DNA from 4 places in the Pantoea phytostimulans genome. Region 3 is predicted to be linked to each of the others. Evidence: riboswitches for the same ligand, from Rfam matches in the RefSeq annotation. Region 3 holds a riboswitch; each other region holds the start of a gene.
What was found. Region 3 has a riboswitch for thiamine pyrophosphate ahead of tenA (thiaminase II). Riboswitches for the same ligand answer to the same signal wherever they lie in the genome.

Region 1: linked by a shared signal. The riboswitch ahead of thiC (phosphomethylpyrimidine synthase ThiC) and the one ahead of tenA (thiaminase II) in region 3 are both predicted to bind thiamine pyrophosphate.
Region 2: linked by a shared signal. The riboswitch ahead of thiM (hydroxyethylthiazole kinase) and the one ahead of tenA (thiaminase II) in region 3 are both predicted to bind thiamine pyrophosphate.
Region 4: linked by a shared signal. The riboswitch ahead of thiB (thiamine ABC transporter substrate binding subunit) and the one ahead of tenA (thiaminase II) in region 3 are both predicted to bind thiamine pyrophosphate.

The regions. Positions count from the first base shown of each region.
Region 1 is NZ_CP173698.1:3,337,280-3,344,961, reverse strand. Features, by position in the region: gene hemE (uroporphyrinogen decarboxylase) at 1-262, opposite strand, end outside; gene nudC (NAD(+) diphosphatase) at 306-1,076, opposite strand; gene rsd (sigma D regulator) at 1,166-1,672, shown strand; TPP riboswitch at 1,763-1,861, shown strand; gene thiC (phosphomethylpyrimidine synthase ThiC) at 1,951-3,879, shown strand; gene thiE (thiamine phosphate synthase) at 3,876-4,508, shown strand; gene ACF2G4_RS15630 (PLP-dependent aminotransferase family protein) at 4,697-6,163, opposite strand; gene ACF2G4_RS15625 (DUF1127 domain-containing protein) at 6,338-6,526, shown strand; gene rpoC (DNA-directed RNA polymerase subunit beta') at 6,578-7,682, opposite strand, start outside.
Region 2 is NZ_CP173698.1:1,714,109-1,721,790, forward strand. Features, by position in the region: gene ACF2G4_RS08025 (MFS transporter) at 1-738, shown strand, start outside; gene ACF2G4_RS08030 (mannitol dehydrogenase family protein) at 806-2,266, shown strand; gene ACF2G4_RS08035 (GntR family transcriptional regulator) at 2,368-3,054, shown strand; gene fbaB (class I fructose-bisphosphate aldolase) at 3,274-4,326, opposite strand; gene thiD (bifunctional hydroxymethylpyrimidine kinase/phosphomethylpyrimidine kinase) at 4,472-5,272, opposite strand; gene thiM (hydroxyethylthiazole kinase) at 5,269-6,060, opposite strand; TPP riboswitch at 6,092-6,182, opposite strand; gene ACF2G4_RS08055 (DUF2778 domain-containing protein) at 7,174-7,682, shown strand, end outside.
Region 3 is NZ_CP173698.1:1,083,931-1,091,612, forward strand. Features, by position in the region: partial or broken gene ACF2G4_RS05160 (GTPase) at 35-136, opposite strand; gene ACF2G4_RS05165 (M24 family metallopeptidase) at 178-1,575, opposite strand; TPP riboswitch at 1,706-1,808, shown strand; gene tenA (thiaminase II) at 1,871-2,587, shown strand; gene ACF2G4_RS05175 (ABC transporter ATP-binding protein) at 2,575-3,315, shown strand; gene ACF2G4_RS05180 (ABC transporter permease) at 3,312-4,076, shown strand; gene ACF2G4_RS05185 (ABC transporter substrate-binding protein) at 4,108-5,034, shown strand; gene ACF2G4_RS05190 (XdhC family protein) at 5,077-6,045, opposite strand; gene ACF2G4_RS05195 (NTP transferase domain-containing protein) at 6,032-6,607, opposite strand; gene ACF2G4_RS05200 (xanthine dehydrogenase family protein molybdopterin-binding subunit) at 6,672-7,682, opposite strand, start outside.
Region 4 is NZ_CP173698.1:3,798,846-3,806,527, forward strand. Features, by position in the region: gene thiQ (thiamine ABC transporter ATP-binding protein ThiQ) at 1-352, opposite strand, end outside; gene thiP (thiamine/thiamine pyrophosphate ABC transporter permease ThiP) at 336-1,946, opposite strand; gene thiB (thiamine ABC transporter substrate binding subunit) at 1,922-2,908, opposite strand; TPP riboswitch at 2,956-3,060, opposite strand; gene sgrR (HTH-type transcriptional regulator SgrR) at 3,096-4,757, opposite strand; gene ACF2G4_RS17625 (MFS transporter) at 5,015-6,181, shown strand; gene leuD (3-isopropylmalate dehydratase small subunit) at 6,214-6,819, opposite strand; gene leuC (3-isopropylmalate dehydratase large subunit) at 6,823-7,682, opposite strand, start outside.

The DNA of each region.
Region 1 (7,682 bases), 1.7 Mb from region 3:
CAAGCCCCATCGCATCGGGAATCGTTAAGATATCGCTGAAGAGGATCGCCGCATCCAGTTCATAACGACGCAGCGGCTGTAGCGTAACTTCGCAAGCCAGCTCGGCGTTTTTACACAGCGACATAAAATCGCCGGCTTCGGCGCGGGTCGCTTTGTATTCCGGTAAATAACGCCCGGCTTGTCGCATCATCCAGACCGGCGTGACATCAACCGGCTGACGTAACAGGGCGCGCAGATAACGATCATTCTTCAGTTCAGTCATTTTAAGGCTCTCTCAATTTCAAGCGCGTAGTGTAGCACTTTCCTTATGCTCCGGCGCGGCAGATGGCGACGGTATCTTCTATCAAGCGGCGCGCCACGGTGCCTGGCGGCGGTAGCATTGGCAGCGCGTCATAGCGGAACCAACCTGCATCCAGCAACTCTTTGCCGTCATGTTGCAGATCCCCGCTCTCATACTCAGCCATAAACGCCACCATCAATGATTGTGGAAAAGGCCAGGGTTGTGACGTCACGTAACGCACATTTTTAACCCGCACATTGCTCTCTTCCATCACTTCACGCGCCACAGCTTGCTCCAGCGTTTCGCCCACCTCGACGAATCCCGCCAGCACGGTATAAATGTTATTACGTTGTCGCGCATGATTCGCCAGCAGGATTTCATCACCCCGACGAATCGCAACAATGATACAAGGCGCGATCTGCGGGTAATAACGCTCACGACAATGACTACACAAACAGGCAAATTCATGTTTGCTGCGGTTCATTTCGTGACCGCAATAGCCGCACCAGCGATGGGATCGATAAAACTCTGCCAGTTGAACACCGCGCCCAGCGAGTTGAAACAGGCCAACTTCTTCATCGATTAATTGACGTACCGAGAACATGCTTTCAGATCGCGCTTCGCAAATGAGCCACACTTTTTCACCCAGCCACTCGCCGATGACCTGACCTTTAGTGCCAGTCAGACCGAATTTTTCTGCAGGTCCATGCGGTAATTCACCTTGTGGCAGCCAAAGTTTTTGCTCATGGCTGACAACCCACCATCCAGCGTCTACGCTTGTGATCTCGAATTGCATTTTTTTCGTCATCCTTAGCGTCAAATGGCACGCTGAAGTCCTGATGTTAAGTGTGTAGATAAACAACTATAACTCACATGGAGTTAGATATGCTTAACCAGTTAGACGTCCTGGCCGAGCGCGTAGGTGGCAGCAACGAACTGGTGGATTCGTGGCTTGAAGCCCGTCGCCAACTCTTAGTCGCCTATTACCATTTGGTAGGATTGAAACCCAATAAAGAAGCTTTAACGACGCTGGATGAACAGGCGTTGGATAATTTTTGTCACGGCTTGGTGGATTACCTTTCTGCCGGACACTTCAATATTTACGAGCGCATTATTAGTGAAATGAGTGGCGACAGTCCGATGATTGCTGCTGCGCAGATCTATCCGCCGCTTGAAGCCAATACGGAACGTTTGATGCAGCTGTATGATGGTCATTTGCAACAGGCAATTGACGATGATAACTGCGTGACTTTCCAGAAAGCGCTTTCTGAAGTCGGCGAAGTTTTAGAAACCCGCTTCACGCTGGAAGATAAATTGATTCAGCTGGCGTGGGATCAACAGCTGGCGCGCCCGCCGGTCGCCAATGACAGCCAGATGGCTCGTCCCGCTTAACGTTAATCACATGTAAAAGTCTTGTGATTACCTAAAAGCCCTTTTATGCTGAACGGGTTTTGATGACGCCAGTCTGATAAACCCGTTTTTAATTTCTTGTCGGAGTGCCTTCGGGCTGAGACCGTTTATTCGGGATCCGCGGAACCTGACCAGGTTAGAACCTGCGTAGGGAACAAGAGTAAATCTTCTTAGTACGCTGGCACTATTTTTGTCCATCGTATCGCTTACTCCTTCCGAACTCCGGACAAGCAACGTTCCCCCTTAACTGGAAAATTGCTATGTCTACTTCGAAAACCAATCGTCGCGAACAACGTGCCCAGGCGCAGGAATTTATCGATTCCCTGCAAGGCGGCAGTGCATTCCCCCACTCTAAACGCATTTGGATTACCGGTAGCCGTGCTGACATTCGCGTGCCAATGCGTGAAATTCAACTCAGCGCCACCCAAATTGGCGGTACCAAGGACGAACCTCGCTTCGAAGAGAATGAAGCCGTGCCGGTGTATGACACGGCAGGCGCTTATGGTGATCCAGACGCGCAGATTGATGTGCATCGCGGTCTTGAAAAACTGCGTGCTGGCTGGATTAACGATCGCGATGACAGCGAAAATCTCACGCAAATTAGCTCGACTTACACGCAGCAGCGTTTGGCCGATGACGGTCTTGATCATTTGCGTTTCGAGCATTTACCTCAACCGCGACGTGCCAAGTCCGGTCGCCGGGTGACACAATTGCACTACGCGCGTCAGGGCATCATCACGCCAGAAATGGAGTACATCGCACTGCGTGAAAATATGGGCCGCGAGCGTATACGTGGTGAAGTGCTGCTGCAACAGCATCCGGGATACAGTTTCGGTGCTAATTTACCGGAAAATATTACGCCGGAGTTTGTGCGCCAGGAAGTCGCCGAGGGTCGCGCCATTATTCCCGCCAATATTAATCACCCCGAATCGGAGCCGATGATTATTGGTCGCAACTTTTTGGTGAAGGTGAACGCCAATATCGGGAACTCGGCAGTAACCTCCTCTATTGAAGAAGAAGTGGAAAAATTAGTGTGGTCAACGCGTTGGGGTGCTGACACGGTAATGGATCTCTCCACCGGCCGTTATATACACGAAACACGTGAGTGGATTTTGCGTAACAGCCCGGTTCCGATTGGTACCGTACCGATTTATCAGGCGCTGGAAAAAGTGAATGGCGTGGCAGAGGATCTTAACTGGGAAATATTCCGCGATACGCTGTTAGAACAGGCTGAGCAAGGTGTCGACTACTTTACGATTCATGCTGGCGTGCTGCTGCGTTACGTGCCGATGACGGCAAAACGCCTGACCGGCATTGTCTCGCGTGGCGGTTCGATTATGGCCAAATGGTGCCTGTCACATCACAAAGAGAGCTTTCTCTATCAGCATTTTCGGGAGATTTGTGAAATTTGCGCCGCATACGATGTCTCGCTTTCGTTGGGAGATGGCTTACGCCCAGGTTCTATTCAGGATGCCAACGATGAAGCGCAGTTTGCCGAGCTGCATACGTTGGGTGAATTGACGAAGATTGCCTGGGAATATGACGTACAGGTAATGATTGAAGGCCCTGGCCACGTTCCGATGCAGATGATACGCCGCAACATGACCGAACAGCTTGAACATTGCCATGAAGCCCCTTTTTATACGCTCGGCCCACTAACAACTGACATCGCACCGGGTTACGATCACTTCACTTCCGGTATTGGCGCAGCCATGATTGGCTGGTTTGGCTGTGCGATGCTGTGTTACGTCACGCCAAAAGAGCATCTTGGCCTGCCGAATAAAGAAGATGTAAAGCAAGGCTTAATCACTTACAAAATTGCTGCTCACGCCGCCGATCTCGCCAAAGGGCATCCTGGCGCGCAAATTCGCGATAACGCCATGTCCAAAGCGCGTTTCGAATTCCGTTGGGAAGATCAGTTTAATCTGGCGTTAGATCCCCATACCGCGCACGCCTATCACGATGAAACGCTACCGCAAGAATCGGGCAAGGTGGCGCATTTTTGCTCAATGTGTGGCCCGAAATTTTGCTCAATGAAAATCACGCAGGAAGTGCGTGAATATGCCGCACAACAAGAAGCCGCAGCGCAGCCGATTGAAATGGGTATGGCGCAGATGTCTGAAAATTTTCGCAGTCGTGGAGGTGAGCTTTATCACCCAGCGGATACGACTCTGGAGGAAAAATTATGAATGCATTTCCCACCACTTCACCACGTTTAGGGCTTTATCCGGTGGTTGATAACGTTGAGTGGATTGAACGCCTGTTGAAAGCAGGCGTGCGTACTCTTCAACTACGAATCAAAGATCAGCCTGATGAGGCAGTCGAACCCGCTATTGTTCAGGCGATCACGTTGGGTAAGCAGTATCGTGCACGCCTGTTTATTAATGATTACTGGCGATTAGCCATCAAGCACAACGCGTATGGTGTGCATCTTGGTCAGGAGGATTTGGATGTCGCGAATTTGGCGCTGATCAATCAGGCTGGATTACGGCTGGGTATTTCCACGCATGATGATGCTGAACTGGATCGTGCGCTGGCATTGCGCCCTTCCTACATTGCACTTGGACATATTTTTCCAACACAAACCAAAGAGATGCCTTCTGCGCCGCAAGGGCTGACTGAACTGAAGCGCCATCTGGCACGTTTGCAAGATATCCCCACCGTGGCGATTGGCGGTATCAGTATTGCGCGAGCGCCAGAAGTATTGGCAACCGGTGTGGGTAGCATTGCTGTGGTTAGTGCAATTACACAAGCAGCGGATTGGCGTGAAGCAACGCGAACCTTACTGGCATTGGCCGAACCGGAAGCGGTTATTTAATCGCATTCTGTAATCTGCTACGCATTAACGTTATTACTTCTGCAAACGAACAGGTAAAGTTGGAAAGCCGCGCGCAGTGACGAAGTTAGTCACTGGCGCGTTTTTTGTTACTTGGTAGAGTTGTTCTCGCCAGACAACGTTGCCTGGCCAGGGCCAGTTTCTCCCTCTTTCTGGCCCTGCTTCCTCAACTACTTAGCTGCAAGGATTTCGATTTGTTGCTCTTGAGTAGTTTCGTGCGCACAGGTTGCCATAGCACGTTCTATTGCCTTGCCCACCAGCACCAATGCCTGCTCCGTTTTGTCCGTTAACGGCAGTCCATAATTCAGCCGCAGGCAATTACGATATTTACCCGACGCGGAAAACAGCGAACCGACAGCAATTTGGATATGTGATTCACGCAGTTCACGATTAAGGCGAACAGCATCAAATGCCTCCGGCAATTCGACCCACATCAGGAAGCCACCTTGTGGACGTGATACACAGATTCCACACGGGAAATAGTGACGCACCCAGCAATTAAAAGTTTCATAGTTGCGCTGATAGAGCTGCCGCATACGACGCAGATGCGGTAAATAATGTCCCTGCCGAATGAAATCGGCCACTGCATGCTGCGGCTGGGTTGCAGTAGAACCGGTGACGATATATTTCATATGTAATACTCGATCGCGATAACGACCCGGTGCAACCCAACCAACACGCAGACCCGGTGCCAGTGTTTTGGAGAATGAGCTGCACAGCAAAACGCGGCCATCCATATCCAAAGATTTGATGGTGGATGGACGTGGATATTCCCATGCGAGCTCGCCGTACACGTCATCCTCAATGACCGCAGCATCAAAACGTTGCACTAAAGCCAGCAAGGCGCGTTTACGATTTTCGGGCATGATGAAACCCAGCGGATTATTGCAATTGGGCACAACAACAACGGCTTTGATTGGCCATTGCTCAAACGCCAGCTCTAATGCTTCAAGGCTAATTCCACTCACCGAATCGGTAGGGATTTCGATGGCGCGAATACCAAAACCACGCAGCGTTTGCATAATGCCGTGAAACGAAGGCGACTCAACAGCAATGATGTCGCCCGGCTCACATACAGCGCGAATTGAAACCGACAAAGCTTCATGACACCCCGTCGTAATGACAATGTCTTCAGCGGTGAGCTGACAACCGCTATCAATTGACAGGCGCGCAATTTGTTCGCGCAGTGCAACGACGCCATAAAGATTGTCGTAGTTAAGTAGATACGTCTCCTGCTTTTGCGCCTGACGGCTAAAGGCTTTCCAGAGTGGCTTTAACGTTGACTGCGTTAGGTCTGGCATGCCGCTACCCAATTGCAGAATGTCATCTTCTAAACGGCTATCCAGCAACTCAAGCACCCCATCCCATTGCGTAATTTCTACTGGTCGCTGTGCTGGACGCGTCAAGGCAGGCATCGGCGGCGTTGCTTTTCTCGAGGCAACAAAATAGCCAGAGCGAGGTTGTGGCGTGATTAGCTGTTTCTCCTCAAGCAGATGATACGCCTGCTGCACGGTGCTAATACTGACGCCATGCTCAGCGCTTAACGTCCGTACTGAGGGCAGACGTTCACCACTGCGATAAAGACCCTGTTCAATACGCTGAGCCAGCAGCGTTGCCAGATGTTGATAGCGCGTCATCGTATGCCTCACATTAAGCGTATAAGAAATAATTCAATACAGATTGAGGTTATTTTTACCATTCAGTTCGATTACATTGCAATCTGTATGTTAAATAAAGGTGATTTTTGAGTCTGTATCATTACAGTTTAGAAGCCGAAAATAACTCTCAGGCACATTACTGAGGGTAAGATCATGGGATATGAAGAGAATCGAGCAGCGAAACCTTTTTCAGGGACCCCACTCCTTTTGATACGCGTTTTATGGCATAGCTTTAAAAATTGGCAGCTGCGCCGCGAAACGCGAATAATATTGTCGAGGCTGAGTGATACTCAGTTGAAAGATATTGGTATCAGCCGCGATGAATGGAACAAGTTAAATTAAAGACATAAAAAAACCCTGCCGAGGCAGGGTTTTTTATTATGCGGCTAACGATTAATCGTTGTCGCTACCGCCGAGACCGGCGTTCAACAGTTCAGCCAGGCTCGCTGAGGCTTCATCCGCAGTGACCTGCGGTGCTGCCGGCACTTCGCCAATCTGACGGCGACGTGTACGCTCCTGATGATAAGCGTAACCGGTACCGGCTGGGATCAGACGACCCACGATTACGTTCTCTTTCAGGCCACGCAGTTCGTCGCGTTTGCCCGCAACGGCTGCTTCGGTCAGGACACGTGTTGTTTCCTGGAACGATGCGGCAGAGATGAACGATTCGGTTGCCAGTGACGCTTTGGTGATACCCAGCAGGTCACGCATAAAGGTTGCAGCAACTTTTCCGTTCGCTTCCAGTTCGCGGTTAGCGATCTTGATGCGAGAGAATTCTGCTTGCTCACCTTCCAGGAAGTCGGCACTGCCCGCGCTCTGGATGGTCGCTTTACGCAGCATCTGACGAACGATGACTTCGATGTGCTTATCGTTAATCTTAACGCCTTGCAGACGGTAAACTTCCTGCACTTCGTTAGTGATGTAACGCGTCACCGCATGAACGCCACGCAAGCGCAGGATGTCATGTGGAGATTCTGGGCCATCGGAAACCACGTCACCACGCTCAACACGTTCACCTTCGAACACGTTCAGCTGACGCCATTTCGGAATCATCTCTTCGTAATGCTCGCTACCGTCGACTGGTGTAATCACTAAGCGACGCTTGCCTTTAGTCTCTTTACCGAAGGAGATGATACCGCTGATCTCCGCCAGGATAGCTGGCTCTTTCGGGCGACGCGCTTCGAACAAGTCAGCAACGCGTGGCAGACCACCGGTAATATCCTTAGTACCGCCAGATTCTTGCGGAACACGCGACAGCGTATCACCCGCACTGATCTTGACGCCATCTTCCAGCTGAACAATCGCTTTGCCCGGCAGGAAGTACTGAGCTGGCATGTCGGTGCCTGGGATCAAGACATCATCACCGTTAGCATCAACAATTTTCAGCGCAGGACGCAGATCTTTACCACCAGCAGTACGCTCGGCGCTGTCCAATACCACCAGCGATGACAGACCCGTTAAGTCATCTGTCTGACGCGTGATGGTTTGGCCATCGATC
Region 2 (7,682 bases), 630 kb from region 3:
GCGGCGGATAACCCGGCAAAAAGCAAGCTGGTGACTGAAAAAGAGCGTGCGCTGATTGATCACATGAAGGCTGAAAACCCGAATGATGAAGCTGACCTTTCGCAAACTGCCCATCCCTTTGGCTATTATCTGCGTCAGCCCATTATCCTGGTCACCGCATTTGCCTTCTTCTGTTACAACTACATTCTGTTCTTCTTCCTGAGCTGGTTCCCGGCCTATCTGGTGCAGGCACATGGCCTGGATATCAAGGCCATGAGCATCACGACGATGATTCCGTGGATTGTTGGCTTTATCGGCCTGGCACTCGGCGGCTGGATCTCCGATAAAATCTTCAACATCACTGGCAAGTTGCTGTTGTCACGTAAAATTGTGTTAGTGGTCTCACTGTTTGCTGCCGCCATTTGTGTCGCACTGGCGGGTACGATAAAAGATGTGGTGCCTGCCGTGATGATGATGTCGATATCGATCTTCTTCCTCTACATCACCGGCGCGATTTACTGGGCGATTATTCAGGATGTCGTGCACAAAAGCCGCGTCGGCAGCATCAGTGGATTTATTCATCTGGTGGGCAGTTTGTCGGGCATCATCGGTCCCATCGTGACCGGCTTCATTGTGCAGCACACCGGCAAGTTCGACAGCGCCTTTATCCTGGCGGGATGTGTCGCCGCCGTGGGTGCATTCCTGGTGCTGTTTGTGATTCGCAGTCCGAAAACCATCGACAAACCGGTTTCGGTTTAAGCAGGACGCGGTTAATGCATTACTGATTACGGGGCGCATGGCGCCCCGTTTGCCATAAGGACAGACTATGTTAGATATCGATCGCCTTCCCGCTGACGTTCAGCGCCCGCGCTACGACCGTAGCAAACTTAAAACACGTATGGTGCATATTGGCTTTGGCGCCTTCCACCGCGCCCATCAGGCGCTGTGCAGCGACAAGCTGGCTGAGCAAGGTTCAGATTGGGGCTATTGCGAAGTGAATCTCAACAGCGGCGCACTTATTCAGGCGCTGCGTGAACAGGATTTGCTCTACACCGTGACAGAGATGGCCGACGACTCGCTGAAGACCCGCGTAATTGGCGTGATCACTGCTGCGCTGCACGGCAAAGGCGACGGAATCGAGGCGGTGATTGACGCCATGAGCCAGCCAGACGTCGCCATTGTTTCGATGACCGTTACGGAAAAGGGTTATTGCCATTTACCTGCCAGCGGTGATCTCAATCCAGATCACCCTGATATCGTGCATGACCTTGCCCAGCCAGACGCGCCACGCTCTTTGCCTGGCCTGATACTGGCGGCAATCCGCCGCCGTCGCGACGCCGGGTTAGCGCCGTTTAGCGTGATGTCTTGTGACAATATGCCGGAAAATGGCCATGTCACGCGCAATGTGATTGTGCAACTGGCGCAGCGTCAGGATGACGATTTAGCCGACTACATTCAGCAACACATCACTTTCCCTTCCACGATGGTTGATCGCATTGTACCTGCCATGACTGAAAGCGCTTTCGAGCAGCTCACCGCACGTCTGGGTTCGGAGGATCCGGTGGCCGTAGAAGCAGAGCCGTTTTTTCAGTGGGTGGTTGAAGATAACTTTGTCAGCGGCCGCCCAGCGTGGGAAAAAGCCGGTGCCGAACTGGTAAACGATGTACTGCCTTTTGAAGAGATGAAGCTGCGGATGCTGAATGGTAGCCATTCATTCCTCGCCTATTTGGGTTTTTTGGCGGGCTACGAACACATCAGCGATTGCATGGGTGACAGCCACTTCCGGGCTGCCGCTCGCGCATTAATGGTGGATGAGCAAGCGCCAACCTTGCGCACTCAAGGGGTAGATTTGCAAGCCTACGCCGACTCGTTAATCGCCCGCTATGAAAACCGCGCGATTAAACATCGTACTTATCAGATCGCTACCGATGGCACCCAAAAGTTGCCACAACGGATGTTGGATAGTCTGCGCTGGCACCTGCGTAACGGCAGCCGCTGCGACCTGCTGCTGCTTGGCATTGCCGCCTGGATGCGTTATGTCGGCGGTGTAGATGAACAAGGCCAGCCGATTGAGATACGAGATCCTCTGAAAAATGCGCTGGCCGAGTGTGTGAAAAACAGCGAAGACGGTGAAGCTCGCGTGCGGGCTTTGTTGGGGATGAACGCGGTGTTTGGCGAAGATTTGGCACAAAATGGTGACTTTGTTGCCCGATTAACGCATTTTTATCAGCAACTGGTGCAGCAAGGCGCCCGCGCTACCGTACATCAAATAATGAACGCGGCATGATTGTGCGGTAGCAAAAGCACTGGCGCAGATGCAGCGTGCTGATTAGACTGATTCTTTCTCTACGGGCTGGCTTATGTCAGCCGTAATATGGACATTGCCGCATGACGATCGCCTATACCATTACCACCAGCGAGCCAGTGAACCAGCAGATTTACCGTTATCTGCGCAAAGATATCGTCACCTGTGTGATTCAACCCGGTTCGTTGCTCTCTGAGAAAGAAGTTTCTGCTCGCTTCAATGTTTCACGTCAGCCGGTACGTGAAGCTTTTATTAAGCTGGCAGAAGCCGGATTGGTACAGGTGCTGCCACAACGTGGCACCTTCGTGCGTAAGATTTCCGCTAAGCGCGTAGCCGATGGGCGTTTCATCCGCGAAGCAGTGGAGATTGCGGTGGTTCGCCGTGCCGCAGTGGAGATCGCGTCGCCGGCTTTGATGGCGCTGGAACACAATTTGCAATTGCAAAAAATGGCTGCTGAGCGGCATGACAGCCAGGCATTTCTTAGCCTGGATGATGAGTTTCACCGTTTAATTGCTGAGAGCATCAACTGCACGCTGGCGTGGGAAACGGTGGAAAATATCAAGGCGGCGATGGATCGGGTGCGCTTTTTAACCTTGAGTGAAGTTTCCCCCCCGGAAAGTTTGATTGAGCAGCATCAGGAAATTTTCGCAGCGCTACAAGCTCATGATGCTGATGCCGCAGAAGCAGCGATGCGCCGCCATCTACAAGAGATGATTTTCTCAATAACGCCCATTGCCGAACGCAACAGTGAATGGTTTGAAGGGCCTTGAGTCGTTTGTCCCCTTATTCTTTTGAAGTGCGAGGCCGTTTGCCCCCACCTCAATCCTCTGAAGTGCGAGGTCGTTTGTCCCCCACCTCAATCCTCCCCCATAAATGGGGGAGGAAGATGCTGCTTTATGTTAGTGATGAGACGGCATGTGGCAGCGTCTCCTTCCCCCGCTTCGCGGAGGAAGGCCGGGATGGGGGGCAGCGCGCAGAGGACTCACTCCTTACGCAATCGTCACCTCTTTTGACAAATAAACATCCTGCACTGCATTTATCAGCGCGACGCCATCCTTCAACGATTTCTTGAACGCCTTACGTCCCAGAATCAATCCCATGCCTCCGGCACGTTTGTTAATAACGGCGGTACGCACTGATTCGGCAATATCTGTTTCACCCGCTGACGCGCCACCCGAATTGATCAACCCGGCGCGGCCCATATAGCAGTTTGCTAACTGATAACGCACCAAATCGATGGGATTTTCAGTAGTCAGCTTGGTGTAAACGCGCTCATCGGTATGACCAAATTTCACCGCGTTATAGCCGCCGTTGTTTTCCGCCATTTTCTGCTTAACGATGTCGGCACCAATCGTCGCCGCCAAATGGTTCGCCTGACCCGTTAAATCCGCACTGGAGTGATAATCCACGCCATCCTTTTTAAAGTCGTTATTGCGCAGGTAAGCCCACAATACTGTGACCAGGCCCAATTCATGTGCGCGCTCAAAAGCCGCAGAAATTTCTTCAATTTGGCGGCGTGATTGCTCTGAACCGAAGTAAATAGTCGCGCCAACCGCTACTGCGCCCATGTTGAACGCCTGATCGACGCTGGCATACAGCGTTTGATCGTATTGCGCCGGATAACTCAGCGTTTCGTTGTGGTTAAGCTTCATTAAAAATGGAATGCGGTGCGCATAACGACGCGATACGGAAGCCAATACACCGTAGGTTGATGCTACGCAATTACAGCCCGCTTCGATCGCCAGTTCAACAATGTTTTTGGGATCAAAATAGTGCGGATTAGCGGCAAACGAGGCGCCAGCTGAATGCTCTACACCCTGATCGACCGGCAGAATAGAGAGATAACCGGTTCCCGCCAGGCGACCGGTGTTATACAGCGTTTGCATATTGCGCAGTACCGCAGGAGAACGGTTGTTGTCGATCATTACCCGATCAACGAAATCCGCGCCTGGTAAATACAGGCTTTCCGCTGGAAGGGTCATGCAGCGATGTTGAAGAAGGGAATCCGCTTCTTTGCCCAATAACTGTACGATGTCCGTCATGTCAACTCCTGTTAGCTGTCGAGGGTGAACCGGCACCCGCCGATTCGACCCCCACAGCCTGGACCTTATTCACGCTATGACGCAAATTGCTGACTCCATTTTTCAGACGGATCCCCAGGAAAAAGCCCCGTTTTAGTCTCTCTCCTTACCACCATTGATGGAAGTGATGCACCGGCCCAATGCCTTTGCCCACTTCCAGTGAATCAGCGTGTAACAAGGCTTGCTGCAACCAGGCTTTGGCTTCCGTTAACGTCTCCTGCCAGTTTTGATGGCGTGGACGCAGCGCCGCTAGCGCCGCCGAAAGCGTACAACCGGTGCCGTGTGTGTGACGCGTATTCACACGAGGTGCGGTAAAACGTTGCTGAGCTGAGCGCGTAATCAGCCAGTCCGGGCTTTCCTCATTGCTCAGGTGTCCCCCTTTCATCAGCACCGCCTGACAACCCAACGCCAGCAGCGCTTCACCCTGCGTCAGCATTTCATCTTCGTTGTGCGCAATTGCACAATTTAACAGTGCGGCGGCTTCTGGCAAATTCGGGGTAATCAGTGAAACCTGTGGCAATAACAGTTCACGCACGCTGGCAATTGCATCCGGTGAAAGCAGTGCATCGCCGCTCTTGGCCACCATCACCGTATCCAGCACGACAAAGGGTAAACTGGCTCGTTTCAGGCGCTGAGCCACGCGCTCCACAATCGCGGTTTCCGCTAACATGCCGATTTTCGCGCTATCGATGCGCACATCATCCAGCACTGAATCCAACTGCGCCGTGACAAAGTCAGGATCCACGCGGTAAACCGATTGCACGCCGCAGGTATTTTGCGCCACCAGCGCAGTAATAACGCTGGTGCCATAAGCGCCTAACGCAGAGAAAGCTTTGAGATCGGCTTGGATCCCGGCTCCGCCACTGGGATCGGTGCCGGCGATGGTTAAGGCGTTAATGCGCTTCATGCTGCCACCTCCAGCATCCATAACGCATCAAGAAACGCGGCGACAAAGGTGCCCGGCCCTTGCGCTTGCGCCGCCGCTTTTTTCCCTGCCAGCGCCATCACCCGACATGCACAGGCAACGTTGAGCAAGCCATCGCCCGGCAGGCTGCTGAAAGCGGCAACTACCGCCGATAACGCGCAGCCCGTGCCGACTACGCGTGTCATCAGTGGGCTACCGCCGGAAATGGTTAAGGTGCGTGAGCCATCAGTGGCGTAATCAACTTCGCCGGTGACGATCACAAGGGTGTGATAATCGCGAGCAAGCTGCTGAGCGGCTGCCACTGCGGCATCGGCCTGATGCAAACTATCAACGCCTCGCCCGCCCGCAGCTTGCTGCGCTAGCGCTAAAATTTCAGAGGCATTACCGCGAATAGCGGCGGGTTTTTGACTCAGCAATTGCTGGCAGAATGCGCTGCGTAACGTGAGCGCGCCCACCGCAACCGGATCAAGTGTCCATGGCGTGCCAGCTTGATTGGCGGCGGTAACGGCGGCTTGCATAGCGAGTTGACGATCCTGCGTTAAGGTGCCCACATTAATCAGCAACGCGTCGGCAAAGCCGCTGAATTGCGCAGCTTCTTCAGGATCGATAACCATGGCAGGCGACGCGTTGAGCGCCAGCAGTACATTGGCCGTGAAGGTTTGCACGACATCATTGGTCATGCAATGAACCAGCGGCGCGTGTTGGCGAAATTGATGCAGGATACGCGCGACGTGCGCGTCAGAAAGGTGTTCAGGTTGATGTGTCATCATAACTCCCAACCGGCGAACAAGAAGGCAAATGCGGTCAGGCATCAGACTTCCCTACGCTGGCATTAATCCAGATCAGGTTCAAAGGGTATATCTCAGCCTAAAAGGCACCCCTAGTCATTGATAGATAAGCATATTTTTATAATAATTGCTCAATCACTCAGTGCAATCATAGGTGAGTTGATCCCAGCTTGTAAACCGCTTTGTATCCCACTTTGACCGCTTTGATAACGCGCAGAAGCCCTATACAAAAATCCCCGCAGTGCGAGGATCAATCATTAAGGCGTTTTACTCTATTTTCTAACTGGCGAATTAACCGCCGTAACCAAACTCCGATAAGGCTTCCCTTCACCATCAATAATTGTTTTGCAGGTTCTTAAGGCTACAAGTTGCGGAGTTATTTTGTAATGTGCTGCTAATCGGCTGATATTAATCAAGCTAACCAACATTCTGTCGTTGATTTTGTCGATGATAAGGCTATTTCCTTCGTCATCTTGAATATCAATCTTCGCCATTATGTTAGAAGTGGGTCTGTGATTTTAACTACGTCAACTGCAATGCCAGGCATTGTGAATGTTTTAACGTTGGGTAAGATTTCACGTCTCTGTGTAATGATATTTCCTTCATCAAGTGGACTAACATATTGGAATGCACTTTTCATCGACGTATGAAAACGTAACTTGCTGTATGCATCAGAACCTGCAAAAACAATCATACGGCGAAGGTTGCTATAGCGTCCTTTAGTTCCGTCGTTAACCTGCGATAAGAAACCATCAAATACCTCTAGAACGTCGATTGATGAATCTGTCAGGAGTTGGGGCTGAGGCCCCAGCTAATTTATGTATTAAAAGACGATCCTAAATTTTATCTCAGCAAATATAATTTATTTCCCTTGCCTCCCTACCTATCCCTTATCAGGCAATACTCACCAAACGCGTTGTGATGAGGTTAACCAAGTACTCTTTATGAAGCGTGACTGAGCCCCTGGCAGAGCCTACCATCGTGCTAAAAGCTTTTGAAATTGTAATTAATACGCTGTTAATTTTGATGATTTCTTTAAATCAACAATAAAAACCTTATCATAAGAGTGGATTACTAATAAGGGATTAAAGCCAAATGGCAATCAACGGAAAGTTTATTCTTACAGGCGCACAATTCTCTCCCCTCATACTACCAGGTATAGGGCACTTTATGGCGTTTTCTGGCAATGATCAGTATCGCAACAATGCCGCATGTGCCGCTATACCTTTCAAAGGGCCGATCCCGCTTGGTCGCTATCACATCGTGAAACGTCCTGTTAATGGGTTTAAGTCCATGCTGTACACAATGAGCCGTGAGGCTTGGACATGGCCAACAGATACCCCCGTAATTCACTCGGAATGGTTTGGACTATTTAGACAAGATTCACACGTTGATGACAAAACATTCATTGATGGCGTAGAAAGGGGGAATTTTAGATTGCATCCAATTGGTCCGGCAGGGATTTCTCAGGGATGTATAACATTACAGCACCGTAGTGACTTCATTAAAATAAGGCAGGCGCTAATGACTTATACATATGGAAATACAAACATCCCCGGAACACAATTGTATTCGTATGGAACGATTGAAGTAATCGACGGAGG
Region 3 (7,682 bases):
GCTGATCAAGGTGTATTGCGGGATAAGATGTTTTATGAGAAATCGCATTGGCCAGCGTCGATTTCCCACTGTTAGATGGCCCTATAATAGCGACTCGTGGTCCAAGAAAAGATAAAGATTTAATGTCACTGCTCATCGTTAACGCCTGTTAGTCATAATGTAAATGCGACCTGCTCATTACTTAACGCGAACCAGTGCGCGAGTTTTATCCAACAAAAAAGGACGCAGATAACCTACCGTATTAGAAAGTAAAATTACCTCATCTGAAACCTTAATATTTACTACCTCTTTCAAATAACGTTTGCGAATTTCCATCCTTTTCCATACTTCGGGGAATTGTGCCGCTAGCTGCTGTTGCAATGTAATGTCTGCCAGCCCAACCGTATCTTCTATGTTACTGCCGCCATAACCCGGCAAAGAGGGAATAATATCAATCTGCAATAGCATCCCGCTGGTTAATGGAATTGTGGAATCAGGATAGATTGGTGAGCAAAGCCACTCTTCATCCGCCACCAAATGCCCCGGGTTCAAATGCCAGTGATAACGCGCTTTTGGTAGAACATTCTCGACAATGGCATACATTTCTCCGCCCGTGATGCCTACCCGCAAACTCTCGAGCCAGGTCACCACGGCATGATAATAGGGCGTGGCTAACTGCGTCAGCCAGTCAGAAACCGCGTCGGGCAACGCGGTGTCGTCGGCAACCACATAGGCTGAGCGACTGGTGAGTCCACCTTTGAAGCCAACCGTCAGCGAGATCTTATCGCCCAGGCAGATGCGTTTATCCGAAGGATAAAGGTTGGCATGCGCAAAGCGATCCCCGCTGGCGGCAATCATAATAACGTTATTCGGTTGACCGTCGGCAGCCAGCAAATGGCCGATCTCTTTTTCGCTTTTGCCGAGTTCAATGCTGTCCAGCGCGCTAAGGACATTGGTTGAGGCCAAATTGGCGCCATATTCATAAAAAGCGATTTCATCTGCCCGGTTTATGCGGCGAACGCCATATTCAGGCGAGATAAATATCCCCGTTGCGTTAACAACACAATGTTGTCCCCCTACCGCCTTCTTAACCGCATCAAGAATAAATGCAGGAACATCAAACAGGCTGCTTCGCTGCTCAGCATTGCCGGTGAAAAGCTTCCACCCGACGACGCCCACTTTTTGCCCAGCGATTAAACCTGCGCTCGCGAGCAACGTCTCTAACGGCTGTTCATGTGTCATGGGTTGATTGGGCAGCGAAAAGATCGGCGCATGCAGAGGTAATCCTGCATTACGTGCATAAGGCACAAGTTTGAGGTTCTCATTACCTATGATGTAACTAATAGCAGCTTGATCACTGAGTACTAAAAGTGCCTCTTCAAAACGCGGAATAAACCCCGCCAGATACTCAAAATTGCCGCCATGTTCTTTATCTGCATAGATAACCAAGTGCGCCAGCCCGTGCTGCTTCATCATATTAACCACTTCAACCACGCGTTGCTTCAGGGTTTCATCAGATAAAACGGGGCCCGCGATATAACGGAAGCATTGCGGTGGCGAAAGCGTTTGTAGCGAATAGCGTGTATCCAAATCCATGACGTGCTCCTGAAGAGTTAAAGAGAGGTTTCTCTGTTAAAAGCAGAGGGAAATTTGCAGTAAGCGTGGCTAACTCGGCCAAACCCACAATATCGACACGTTGAATTCACCCTTTAATTGACGTATAAAAAGTGTCTCCGAGGGGTGTCCTGAAATGGGCTGAGATGGCGTAAGCCGAACCCTTTGAACCTGATCTGGGTCATGCCAGCGAAGGGACGGGTTGGCAATATTGCACTCAGCAAATGCCTGTTCTTACCTCAGTATGCCCGGATCTCCACTTATCACTGGAGGTCCCATGTCTCTCTCAATGTTCAATGATTGCTTATATGGCCGTCTTCGCCAGCAAGCGGGTCAACACTGGCACGATTATGTCTCGCACACTTTTGTGCAACAGCTCGCTGCGGGTACCCTGCCGCACGCCGCTTTTCAGCGTTACCTCACGCAAGATTATCTCTTCCTGCTGCATTTTGCCCGCGCTTACGCCTTGTTGGTCAGCAAACTCCACACGCTACCCGAAATGCGTGCGGCAACCACATCCCTCAACGCTATTGTCAGTGAGCTGCCCTTGCATCTCACGTATTGCGCGCAATGGGGATTGAGCGAAAGCGACATCGTCAACGACGCTGAAGCACCAGAAACGCTGAACTACACCCGCTACGTTTTGGATATTGGACATTCTGGTGATGCGCTGGATTTGCTGGCGGCATTGATGCCTTGTGTCGCAGGTTATGCCGAAATTGGGCTTGGTTTATTAAACAATCCCGCCACTGTGATGCGCAATAATCCCTATGCTGCTTGGATACAAAACTATGGCGATGAAAGCTATTTGGCTGGCGTGCAGGCTTCGCTGACGCTGTTTGAAAATATCGCACGCCAGCGCGGTGGTGAAAGCCGTTTTGATGCGCTAGCCAATATCTTCACCACTGCAACGCGCTTAGAGAGCGCATTTTGGCAAATGGGACTCAATGCCGGTAACACCTCAAACGCGTTGATTTCCGCATGCAGCCGCTAAGCGCCATTCCCGGTATTAAAGTGCGCGATCTCAGCTTAAAGTTCGGTGAGCAGATCATTTTTGACCGGCTGAATATGGATATCACCGGCGGCGAATTCGTGGCGCTTCTGGGTGCCAGCGGTGCAGGGAAAAGCAGCTTGTTACGCATTATTGCTGGCCTTGCGCCACCCACTTCTGGCTCGGTGACGGGCAGCGATAATCAACCCTTGGCGGGCCGCATAGCCTGGATGGGGCAAAAAGATCTGCTTTATCCGTGGTTATCGGTGATAGATAACGTGGCGCTGGGCGCGCGTTTGCGGGGCGAAAAAGTCGATCGCGATTGGGCAAGGCATTTGCTGGCGCGTGTAGGCTTGAGCCGCGAAGAAAAATCCCTGCCGGCCACCCTTTCCGGCGGTATGCGTCAGCGTGCTGCGCTGGCCCGTACCCTCTATGAACGGCAACCGATTGTATTGATGGATGAGCCGTTCTCCGCGCTGGATGCCATTACCCGCACGCAAATTCAAACCCTGGCGGCTGAATTACTGGCACAACATACCGTGCTGCTGATTACCCACGATCCCGCTGAAGCCTGCCGCTTGAGTCACCGTTTGTTGGTGCTTTCACCCTATCCTTTCGGCATTGATGACTCGCACAGCATTGCTGGATTACCGCCGCGTGCGCCCGACGATCTTGATTCGATGAGAAGTCAGGCTGAGCTGTTGCAACGACTGATCAAGGCGGCAGGATGAAACACAATCGTCTTGCACGCAGCAGGCGTGGGCTCAGCGTTTTTATCGGCCTGATTGGCGTTTGGTGGCTGGCAACAAAATGGGGTGACATCCCTGCTTTCTTGTTGCCCGCGCCGCGCGCCGTGTTGCTTGCCGCCTGGGATAATGCGCCGTTCCTGGCCTACCACTCGCTGATTACGCTGTCAGAAATTGCCAGCGGATTCGTCATCGGTGTCTTGCTCGGCTGTAGCCTGGCGCTGTGCATGATCTACTCGCCACGGCTGCAACGTTGGCTGATGCCGCTGGTATTGACCAGCCAGGCGATTCCGGTGTTTGCGCTGGCCCCGCTGCTGGTGCTGTGGTTTGGCTTTGGCATGAGCGCAAAAGTGGTGATGGCAGTGTTAGTGATCTTCTTTCCGGTCACATCTACGTTTTTCGACGGTATGCGCCGCGTCAATAACGACTACCTCGATTTAGCCCGCACCCTGCGCGCTTCGCCGTATGCCCAGTTACGTCACGTACGCCTGATGGCGGCCTTGCCTGCGTTTGGTTCAGGATTGCGCATGGCCGCCGCCGTGGCACCGATCGGCGCGATCATCGGCGAATGGGTCGGTTCGGCTGAAGGATTGGGCTACGTCATGCTGAATGCCAATGCTCGAATGCAGAGTGATATGTGCTTTGCCGCCCTGTTTATTTTGGTGCTGATGACGCTTCTGCTTTGGAGCGTGATTGATGCTTTGCTGAAACGTGTGATCAACTGGATACCTGACAACGATGAATAACCACAACCCCCAACGTAAAACCCTGTTTAAAATGCGCCTAACCGTCCTGATTGCCAGCGCCGTTTTAGCCACCAGCGCGAGCGCCAATGAAAAACTCACGCTCATGCTCGACTGGTACATCAATCCCGACCACGCGCCGATCATGGTGGCTGAGCAGATCGGCGCATTTAGCGCACAGGGGCTGGATGTGCAGATTATTCCCCCTTCCGATCCCGCTTTACCGCCCCGCCTCGTGGCAGCTAAACAGGCCGACTTAGCCATTACCTATCAGCCGCAAATCCATTTTTTTGCCGATCAGGGTTTGCCGCTGGTACGCGTAGGCACCTTAATTAACACGCCGCTTAACACCGTTATTTCGTTGGATAAAAGCATTAAGACGCCAGCCGATCTCAACGGTAAAACCGTGGGATATTCTGTGAGCGGCATCGAGCAGGCGACATTGGCCACCATGCTCAAACATGAAAATCTCAACGCAAACGCAGTCAAACTGATCAACGTAAACTTTCAGCTCACCAGCGCCCTGTTAACCGGAAAGGTGGATGCCGTGATTGGCGGCTACCGCAATATCGAAGCATTGGAGATGACATTGCAGGGTAAAGATCCGGTCGTGCTTAACGTCGAGGATTATGGCGTCCCGGCTTACGATGAATTAATTATTGTGGCTAACCGCGATGCCGTTGCCGAACCGAAGATCAAAAAGTTTCTTATCGCGCTGGAGAAAGGTACAGCCTATTTACGTGCGCACCCTGAAGAGAGCTGGAAGGTTTTTGCTCGTCAGCATCCTGAGTTAAATACCCCGTTGAATCATCAGGCGTGGATGAAGACGCTGCCGCTGTTTGCCACGGAGCCTGCGACGTTAGATAAACCGCGTTATCAGGCTTATGAGCAGTTTTTATTTGATAACAAGCTGATTAAGAAAATCACGCCAGTTGAACAATACGCGACAGAAATTAATTAACGTGTTGGGTTAGCCCTGTTGCGGGCTAACCCACTTCAGCGGTTAAAGGTTTTTGACCCTTACCACATCTGCCATCACCGACAAGGCGATCTCTGCCGGTGTTTTACTGCCAATCCTAATGCCCACGGGCGCCTGAATGCGCGTCAGCTCTTCTTCACTCAGTCCCCCGATCTCCACCAGCCGCTGTCGGCGTTTAGCGCTGTTTTTAACTGAACCCATCACACCGAGATAAAACGCAGGGGTATTAACCGCCTCCATCATGGTGAGTTCATCAATACGCGGATCGTGCGTCAGAGAAAGTATCGCCACCTTACTGCTGATTTCATGATTCTCCAGCCACTTAGCCGGATGCTGCGGCACAATAGTGACATGATATTCCGCGCCAAAATGGCGTTCTGTTTCAGCCAGCTGCTCGGGGCGATGTTCACAGACGGTGATCCTAAAACCGAGGATCAGCGCAAGCCGAATGCACTCAAACGCCACCACCGAATAACCGGCAATCAACAGTTGCGGCACCGCACCCACGGGGATCACGACCTGATTCTGCTGATGCGATAACGCGGGCAGTACATGCGCTGTAGAAACGATCTCCCACGCGGCGCGTTGCCCAAGCTGCACATTCTTTACCAGATGCTGTTTACCGATCAACGCGGTTTGCATGGCGGTAAGCAATGCATAACTCTCCGGGTCAGCGGGAAGATACTCGATCAACACATCCACACTGCCGCCGCACGGCAACGCCACATTGGGACGTAATCCCCCTTCGCCATAACGCACAATTTGGCTGCTATCACGATAGGCACCTGACGCCAGCTGTTGCAGAAAATCTTCCTCAATACAGCCGCCCGAAAGCGAGCCGCAATGTTCACCCTGAATGTTAATGGTCATCATGGTGCCGGGCGCACGCGGTGACGAGCCATACGTATGCAAAACGGTACAGAGCCACACCGGCTGCTGCAACTGATGCCAGCACAAAGCACAATCAATAACCCGTTGATCAAGCGTAATCATTCTGTTCTCCCGAGTTCAGGTTGACGGGATAATCGATATCGTTAAGGCATCCGGGATCGTGCAACGTAATTAAGGTGGCGGGATGCGCCGCCAGTATCGAACGCGCCCCTTCATCCTTGTGCAAATCCACCAGCTGGGGATAGAAAATTCGACTGAAGCCCACCGGATGACCGGCCTGAGCATTCACCAGCGGCCTGACTATGGATTCAGTCGCTAGCGCATGTATAACAGCCAAATAGCTGGATGTTTTTAGCCACGGCATATCACCGAGCGCGATAATCCAGCCGTCATAGTCCGCCGTTGCACGGACGCCTGCAGCAATCGACTCACCCAACCCCTGGCTCTGGCAATAGATGGGCTGACACCCGTTGAGCAGCGCGTGTATCGCCCGATCTTCTGGCTGGGTAACAACGTACACGTCGGCGCCCGTCGCCAGGGCGTGGCGCAGGGTATGCGATAACATGGGAAGCCCCTGAATCTCAGCCAACAGTTTTTGACCGCCGCCCTGCTCGCGAAAACGCCGCCCGAAGCCAGCAGCCATCACCAAAATTGCCACTTTCATTTATGCGTACCGAGGTAAAGGCCACAAACGAGGCGCAGGCAAAAGCCCTGCGCGCAGTATCCAATCAAATCAGTTTTTCCATGGTGATGGGCAATTCACGTACGCGCTTACCGGTTGCGTGGAACACCGCATTACTGATTGCCGCAGCCATGCCGACAATACCCAGTTCACCCACCGCTTTGCCGCCCATCGTTGTAGCCTTGTAATCTGGCTGACCGACATCAATCGTAGTGATTTCTGGCACATCTGCACTCACCGCCACCAAATAATCGGCGAGATTATTATTGATAACCCGACCATTACGCGGATCAAGGGTGCCTTCTTCCAACAACGCTTGCCCCAGTCCCATCACCATTCCCCCTATCCACTGGCTGCGTGCCAGCGCGGGGTTATAGAGCCTTCCGCTGTCAAAAGCACCGACCATACGCTTCACGCGTACTGTGCCAAAGTCTTCATCCACGCGAACTTCAACAAACAGCGCGCTCCAGCTATGTGCCGAAACATCTTCTGGGCGCGTAATGGTATTGAGTGCGCTGAGCATTTTGTCGCGCTCTTCAGCGGAGGCATTACCTTTAAAGGTATCAGCAGAAAGTGCAAGCGAAGGTAAACCCGCTAGTGACAGCAACTGTTCAAACGTCACTTTACGGTTGGGACGCATAGTCATCGCCACGCCGTTATCCATGACCACTAACTTGTCACGCGGTGTGCCAAACAACGGTGAATCAGGGGTTTCGATGGCCAGCGTGAACAGACGTTCACGTAACGCCAGCGCCGTTTTAAACACGGCCGCAGTGAGATTACCTGCCAACTGGGACCCGCCGGCCACGCCCGCTGTCGGCAGGCGCGAATCGCCCAGTTCAACCTGAATACGATCTTGAGGAATTTTCAGCACATCGGCTGCGGTCTGCGCCAGGATAGTGTAAGTGCCGGTCCCGATATCCGCCCCCGCGCTCTTCACCGTAAGGTGTCCATCCGGTTGCAGAACCAGAGTCGCTTCCGCCGGTTGCAGGTTCACTGGATAGGTTCCACTGGCCATTCCCCAGCCGATCAGCTCTCGCCCTTCGCGCATCGAACG
Region 4 (7,682 bases), 1.3 Mb from region 3:
CAACCTGTGTTGCAATAGCCGCCAGTTGTTGTTGTTGGGTGGCATTTAGCTTCAAGCCTGGATTCAGCCCCAGCGCCATGTTCTGCTGTACGTTGAGGTGTGGAAACAGGTTGTTCTCCTGAAACAGCATCGAAACCGGACGCTTTGCGGGCACGCTGCGCGTGTGATCTTTGCCATCAATCTCCAGCATTCCCTGACTGACCGGTAAAAATCCGGCAATCAGGCTCAGCAACGTACTTTTACCTGCGCCGCTGGGGCCAAGAATCGCCAGACGTTCGCCACGTTGCGCAGTCAGGCTGAAACGCATCGGCAAGTGGTGATACAGGTAAGTGAGGTTATTCAGAGTCAGCATGGTGGCCCGGTAATTTTTCCATCAGAGTAAACAGCAACAGGCAAAGTAACAGCAGCAGCAGGGCGGTAACTGCTCCGTCTGCGCCACGATAAGAACCAATTTGTTGATACAGGTAGAACGGTAAGGTGCGGAAATCTGCGCTACCAAACAGCGCAACCACGCCAAAATCTCCGATCGATAACACGCAGGCAAAGGCCAGTGCCTGAGCTAAAGGTCGCTTCAGGGCGCGCATTTCAATCAGACGTAGTCGATTCCAGCCCTGGATACCCAACGAATTGCACAGGTTTGCGTAGCGCTCAGCGATATCGCGCATGGGGTTTTCCAACACTTTCAGGGCGTAGGGAATGGAAATCAGTGCGTTAGTGAATATCACTAAACCGTCAGCGGAAGTGGGCAAGCCAATGGTGGCGTTGAACAGCAGGAAAAAGCCGGTCGCCAGCACGATACCGGGCATTGCCAAAATCAACATGCCGCTGGTATCTATGATCTGTGCAGCCACGTTGCGTTGGCGCATACGTAATTCGCGGCTGCTCCACAGCAGCATCATAGTCAGCAGCACGCAAAGCAGGCCAGCACCCAGCGCGATACGCAGCGAAGTGAATGTGGCCTGCCACAGCGCCGGTTGTGCCAACGCCCCGCGCAGGCCGCCATGCAATCCATCCACGATGACTGCCAGCAGCGGCGGTAACAGCAGCAGCAGCGCCAACACAATCAAGGCAAAATCACTCACGCGAGCAAGCAGGGAATCTTGCGGATCGCGCCAGCCGCGCAGTTGACTGATGCCAGCGGGAATGGCCTTGCTAAAACGCTGGCTGAGCAAAACTAAAGTCAGGCAGCAGGTGAGCTGTATCAGTGCCAGCAATGCTGCGCGCCCCGGATCGTAGTCATAACTCAGCGCCTGAAAAATGGCGAGTTCAATGGTGGTGGCTTGCGGCCCGCCGCCCAGCGACAACACGGTAGCAAAGCTGGCAAAGCAGAGCATAAATATCAGCGCGCCGGTCGGCAGCAACTGACGGCGCAGCCACGGCCATTCCAGCAGGCGAAAATGGTGCCAGCCGCGCAAATTAAGCTGCGCGGCCAGTTGTCGCTGCTCGGCCGGAATGCTTTCTAACGCCTGCAACATCAAACGCGTTGCCAGCGGCAAATTGAAAAACACATGTGCCAGCAGAATACCTTGCAGGCCGTACGGTGAAAAAGCGTAATCGATATTGAAAAACTGGCACAACTGCGCCAACCAGCCGACGCGACCATAGACCGTAAGCAAGCCAAATACCGCGACCAAAACCGGCAGAACCAGCGTCATGGCGCACAGCCGCAGCAATAATTGGCGTCCAGGAAAGCGCCGCCGGTAAAGTGCGCGTGCGAGCGCAATCGCAGGCAGGAGCGACAACAGCGCAGAAAGCAGCGCCTGACCAAAGGAGAAGCCGATAACGTGATGGAGATAGTCGTCCTGCAATACGCTGCGCCAATCCGTATCAGGCGCAGCGATCCACAGCGAGGAAAACGCCAGCAGCGCCACACTGCACAGCAGCAGCGTGGCGAGCGAACCGGGAATCAGCCAGAGCGGAATTAACGGCTGACGGCGCGTTGCCATGCATTAATCCATTCTGAGCGGTGATCGGCGACATCTTGCGATGAGAATTGCAGCGCAGTATTTGGCACGCTCAACGATGAAAATCCTGCCGGCAAATCAGTTTTGATTACGGGATACATCCAGTTACCGGTTGGAATCGCGTTCTGGAAGGCAGGCGACACCATGAACTGCATGAACTGTTGAGCCAGTTTGGGTTGTTTGCTGCTGGCAAGCTGAGCCGCAACTTCAACCTGCAAATAATGGCCTTCGGCAAACGACGCAGCGGCGTAATTCTCTTTTTTCTCTTCGATGATGTGGTAAGCAGGCGAGGTGGTGTAACTCAACACCAGATCACCTTCACCTTTCAGGAACAGACCGTAAGCTTCGCTCCAACCTTTGGTGACAGTAACGGTTTTCTGCGCCAGCTTCTGCCAGGCCTGCGGTGCCTGATCGCCATACACTTTTTGCATCCACAGCAGCAAGCCTAAACCCGGCGTGCTGGTACGCGGGTCTTCATAAATGACGCGCCACTTCTCTGGACTATCAACCAGTTCTTTCAGGCTTTTAGGCGGATTTTTGAGTTTATTTTTGTCATAGACAAAGGCGAAGTAGCCGTAATCGAAGGGCACAAAGGTTTTATCTTGCCAGCCATCGGGTAACTGTAGCCTGCTGGTGTCAACGTCGCTGGGCGCAAACAGACCCGTTTTTTGTGCCGCCTGCACCAAATTGTTATCCAGCCCTAATACCACGTCGGCTTTGCTGTTCTTGCCTTCCATGCGCACGCGATTCAGCAGCGACACGCCATCTTCCAGCGCGACGAATTTCAGTTCGCAATTGCACTGCGCTTCAAAGGCTTTTTTCACCGCTGGGCCAGGGCCCCAATCGGCTGAGAATGAATCGTAGGTATAAACGGTTAAGGTCGGTTTGGCAGCAAAGACGGGCGCTGACAGCAGCAGCAGCAGAGACAGACATTTTTTTAACACTTTGCGCTCCTTAAGGAGAATTGTTATATGAGTCGCAAAGGATCTGAGCACGTTGGCCTCTCAAATCCCTACGTCGGTATTAACCGAATCAGGTTCGACGGGTATATCTCAGCTCATTGCGACAATCGCAAGCGGCACCCCGTTGAGAACGAGTCATTCTAGTCATTTCGTCGCCGGGGCGAAAGGATCACAGCTCCGGCGGCGCGAACCAGGCGGATTTAAAATCAAACCAGCCCAGCGTATTCATGCGCACGCCACGCATACTGCGTTCTCCTTCCAGCAACAGCCAGTGATGAAACAGCGGATGCAACCCGCCTTCCTCGACCAAACGCTTGCTCCATTCGGCAAGCGGCAGCGCTTTTTCACGCCAGCGTGCGGCATCGATGTGCCAGTCAATGGGCAGGCAATGATGCAGCAACGGCACCTCATAGAGCTGAGCAAACAGTGAATATTCCAGCGGCAGGGTGAAATTGACGCTGCCCAGCCAGATATCGCTTTCAGCCTCGCCCTGATGCCAGCTTTCATAGCTGACTTCACGCGTTTCAAGCGTTACGCCATGTTGCGCTAATAAAGGGCGTAGCGCATTAGCGATGCCTTCGTGCTCAACGTGTTGGCTATACCAGGTGAGCGTCAGGCTTTTCAGCCCAGCGGGTTTCTCAACGGGCGTTAAGTCACGGCGATGGTGCCAGCGCGGCAGCAAACCGTAAGCGGGAAACCAGTAGCGCTGATAGCCAGCGCTCGCATGATTGAGCAGGGCAATAGGATTAAATAAATAGCTGACCCAGCGGCGAATCGCCTCGTTGCGGCCTTTTTCTGAGCGCTGATCAAATAGCAAATAATAACATCCCTCTTCGAGCCGACTCTCTTCCTGCTTTTCATCAACGGTGTCGCCCTGCAAACGTACGCCTGAATAAACCAGTTCGTCGCTGATCTCAGGCAATACCCAAATTGAGACGTCATCGATCAGGGCGCGAAAGCCAAAGTAGTCATCAAACGCTTCGATTTTCAGCTGGCTTTGCTGATTGCGCACCACGCTGTAAGGGCCAGTCCCCTTGGGCTGGCGAGCGAAATCACGCTGCTCGGGCCATTCACGCGGCAGAATCATGGCGCTCACGCTGCCAAGTAACCAAGGTAACCAGTCGTCGGGCTGGCTTAGCGTGATATCCAGCGTCCAGGGGGCGGGCGAGGTGATGAGTTGGAAATGTGAAAACAGCGGCTGATCACGCAGGCGTTCGAGACTGCCGATGACATCAGCCATTTCTAATTCGCGACCGTGGTGAAAGCGGATAGCCGGGCGTAAAAAAAAGCGCCAGTGCAGCGGCGATGTTTGTTGCCAGTGGTGCGCAATATCCGCCTCGATTTCCCCGTTTTCCTCATTTATTCGCGTCAGCCCACTAAAGATTTGTCGTGCCAAATGCGTCTCTGAGCGGCGCAGCGGCGATCCAGGCAGCAGGTTGAGTAACGGGCGGTAATAAAGCACGCGAAGAATATGTTTGCCCTGGCGGAAACTGCGGCCCAGATGCGCGCTGATCATCTGTCGCACCTGATTTTTATCGCCGACCAGTTGCACCAGTTGATCGATACGATCCTGCTCCAGCAAATCTTCTGCCCTCTGCTGCTGTAGCGCGAGTCCGGTATAACAAAAAGTCAGCTGTGAACGCTTACCGCGCCCGGCTTCAGCTTGCCAGGTTAGCCATCCAGCATCTTGCATAGCGTTAAGTAAATTACGCATATGACGGCGAGAGCAATGCAGTAAATCCGCCAGTTCACTCAGCGTGGTTTCTTGCGTCTGGCCCTGGCAACTTTGCCACAGGCGAATGAATTGCTGCTTAAGGCGTGATGAGGACATAAAAGAGGAACTCCCTGTAAAAAGCGCTCTGTTTTTCCTGCCTCATATTAGAGGCAAACTGAACCTCATTGGAAGAGCGGGAGGCATTCAGCAATGAATGGCGCTCAACCATGATCGCGCAGCGATGCGGGATCCTTTCTGAGTAGGGTGCAATTACACCGCCAGCAGGATTTTATCTGCTGGCTTTTTTCGTGTTGCGCTGTATCGTCTACCCTTGTTTTTTTCCTCGGTTTTTTCATTCTGTTAGGGATTTCGGCATGAAGTCGCAGCGTCGCATCAATCCGGTTTATCTCGCGTTTATGGTGGCATCGTTCATGATTGGCGTAGCCGGTGCATTACAAGCACCCACGCTCAGCTTGTTTTTGACGCGTGAAGTGCAGGCGCGGCCGTTTTGGGTTGGGCTGTTTTTTACCATTAATGCCGTGGCCGGGATTGTGGTGAGCATGCTGGTGGCCAAGCGCTCAGACAGCGTCGGTGATCGCCGTCACATCATTCTGTTTTGTTGTCTGATGGCGCTGTGTAATGCCATTTTGTTTGCCTTTACGCGTCATTATTTCACATTGATTACGCTGGGCGTGCTGCTGTCAGCGCTGGCCAGCGTCTCCATGCCACAGATTTTTGCGCTGGCGCGAGAATATATTGACCATTCCGCGCGCGAAGCAGCGATGTTCAGTTCGGTAATGCGTGCGCAGATATCGCTGGCTTGGGTGATTGGGCCGCCGCTGTCGTTTGCACTGGCGCTCAACTATGGCTTTGTCACGCTGTTCATGGTGGCGGCAGCGCTGTTCTTTATCTGCATCCTCCTTATTTGGTTTACCTTGCCTTCGGTGCCACGCGCTGATTCGCTGATGCACAGCGGCGGCATGCCGATCAGCGGTTGGCGCAACCGCGATGTCAGGCTGCTGTTTATCGCCTCCGTGACAATGTGGACCTGCAATACCATGTACATTATCGATATGCCGCTCTATATCAGCAGCACGCTGGGCTTACCGGAAAAGCTGGCGGGGTTATTGATGGGAATGGCGGCAGCACTGGAGATTCCAGTGATGTTACTGGCTGGCTATTGCGCTAAACGCGTCGGTAAACGCAACCTGATGCTGATCGCGGTAGCGGCAGGTATTCTGTTCTATCTCGGACTGGTATTGTTCAGTTCGCGCCAAGCGTTGCTGATTTTGCAGCTGTTTAATGCAGTATTTATCGGCATCATTGCCGGAATAGGCATGCTGTGGTTTCAGGATTTAATGCCAGGACGACCGGGCGCAGCCACCACTATGTTCACTAATTCTATTTCCACCGGCATGATTTTGGCGGGATTGATTCAGGGAACCTTGAGCGAACGCTTTGGACATATCTCAATATATTGGCTGGCGTTAGGGCTGGCTATTGCCTCTTTTGCCATGTCGGCGCGGGTACGCAACGTATAAGAAAAGGGCGACTAAATCGTCGCCCTTAATGATTAACGCAGGAAAGCGGGCTGCTTCTGCTCATAATCAGAGATCGAGGCTTCATGCTGAAGCGTCAGGCCAATGCTGTCGAGACCATTGATCATGCAGTGACGACGGAAACTGTCGAGCTCAAACGGATACGTTTTATCGCCTGCGGTCACGGTTTGCGCTTCAAGATCAACGGTGAAACGGATGCCTGGCTGTGCAGCGACCAGTTTAAACATCTCATCGACTTCTTCATCGCTGAGCTTTACCGGCAGCAGCTGATTGTTGAAGCTATTGCCGTAAAAGATATCGGCAAAACTGGGTGCAATCACCACGTGAAAACCGAAATCTGTTAGCGCCCAAGGTGCGTGCTCACGTGACGATCCACAGCCAAAGTTTTCACGCGCCAGTAAAATACTGGTGCCTTTGAATTCGGGCTTGTTCAACACAAAGCTGGCAGTCGGTACGGTGCCGGCATCATCTTCAAAGCGCCAATCGTGAAACAGGTGCTGACCAAAACCGGTACGCGTAACTTTTTGCAAAAACTGCTTAGGGATGATCGCGTCGGTATCGACGTTTGCCGCATCCAGCGGCGCAACAATCCCGGTGTGTTGGGTAAATTTATTCGCCATGACTTATGCTCCTGTCGTCAGTTCACGGATGTCAGCAAAATGACCAGTTACCGCAGCCGCAGCTGCCATGGCCGGGCTAACCAGATGCGTACGGCCGCCACGTCCTTGACGTCCTTCAAAGTTACGGTTGCTGGTAGAGGCGCAACGCTCACCCGGATTCAGGCGATCGTTGTTCATGGCCAGGCACATTGAGCAACCCGGCAAGCGCCATTCAAAACCCGCTTCGAGGAAAATCTTATCCAGACCTTCCGCTTCCGCCTGCGCTTTTACCGGACCCGAGCCTGGCACCACCATCGCCATTACGCCTGGCGCGACTTTGCGGCCTTTAGCAATCGCAGCAGCAGCGCGTAAATCTTCAATACGTGAGTTAGTACAAGAACCGATAAAGACTTTGTCGATGCTAACGTCAGTCAGCTTGATGCCTGGCTGCAGATCCATATACGCCAGCGCTTTCTCTGCGGAGGCGCGTTCAACGGGATCGGCAAAAGAGGCTGGATTCGGGATCGCTTGATCAACGGCAATGACCTGGCCTGGATTCGTTCCCCAAGTTACCTGAGGCGCGATCTCTTCGGCATGCAGGGTAACAACCGCATCAAATTTTGCGCCTTCATCTGACTTCAGGGTGCGCCAATACTCGACGGCTTGTTCCCATTTCTCACCGTCGGGTGAAAACTGACGACCTTTCAGGTAAGTAAAGGTGGTGTCATCCGGTGCCACTAAACCCGCTTTGGCACCCATCTCAATGGCCATGTTGCATAGCGTCATACGACCTTCCATGCTCAGCGCTTCAATGGCTGGGCCACAGAATTCGACTACATGGCCGGTGCCGCCTGCGCTACCGGTTTTACCGATGATCGCCAGCA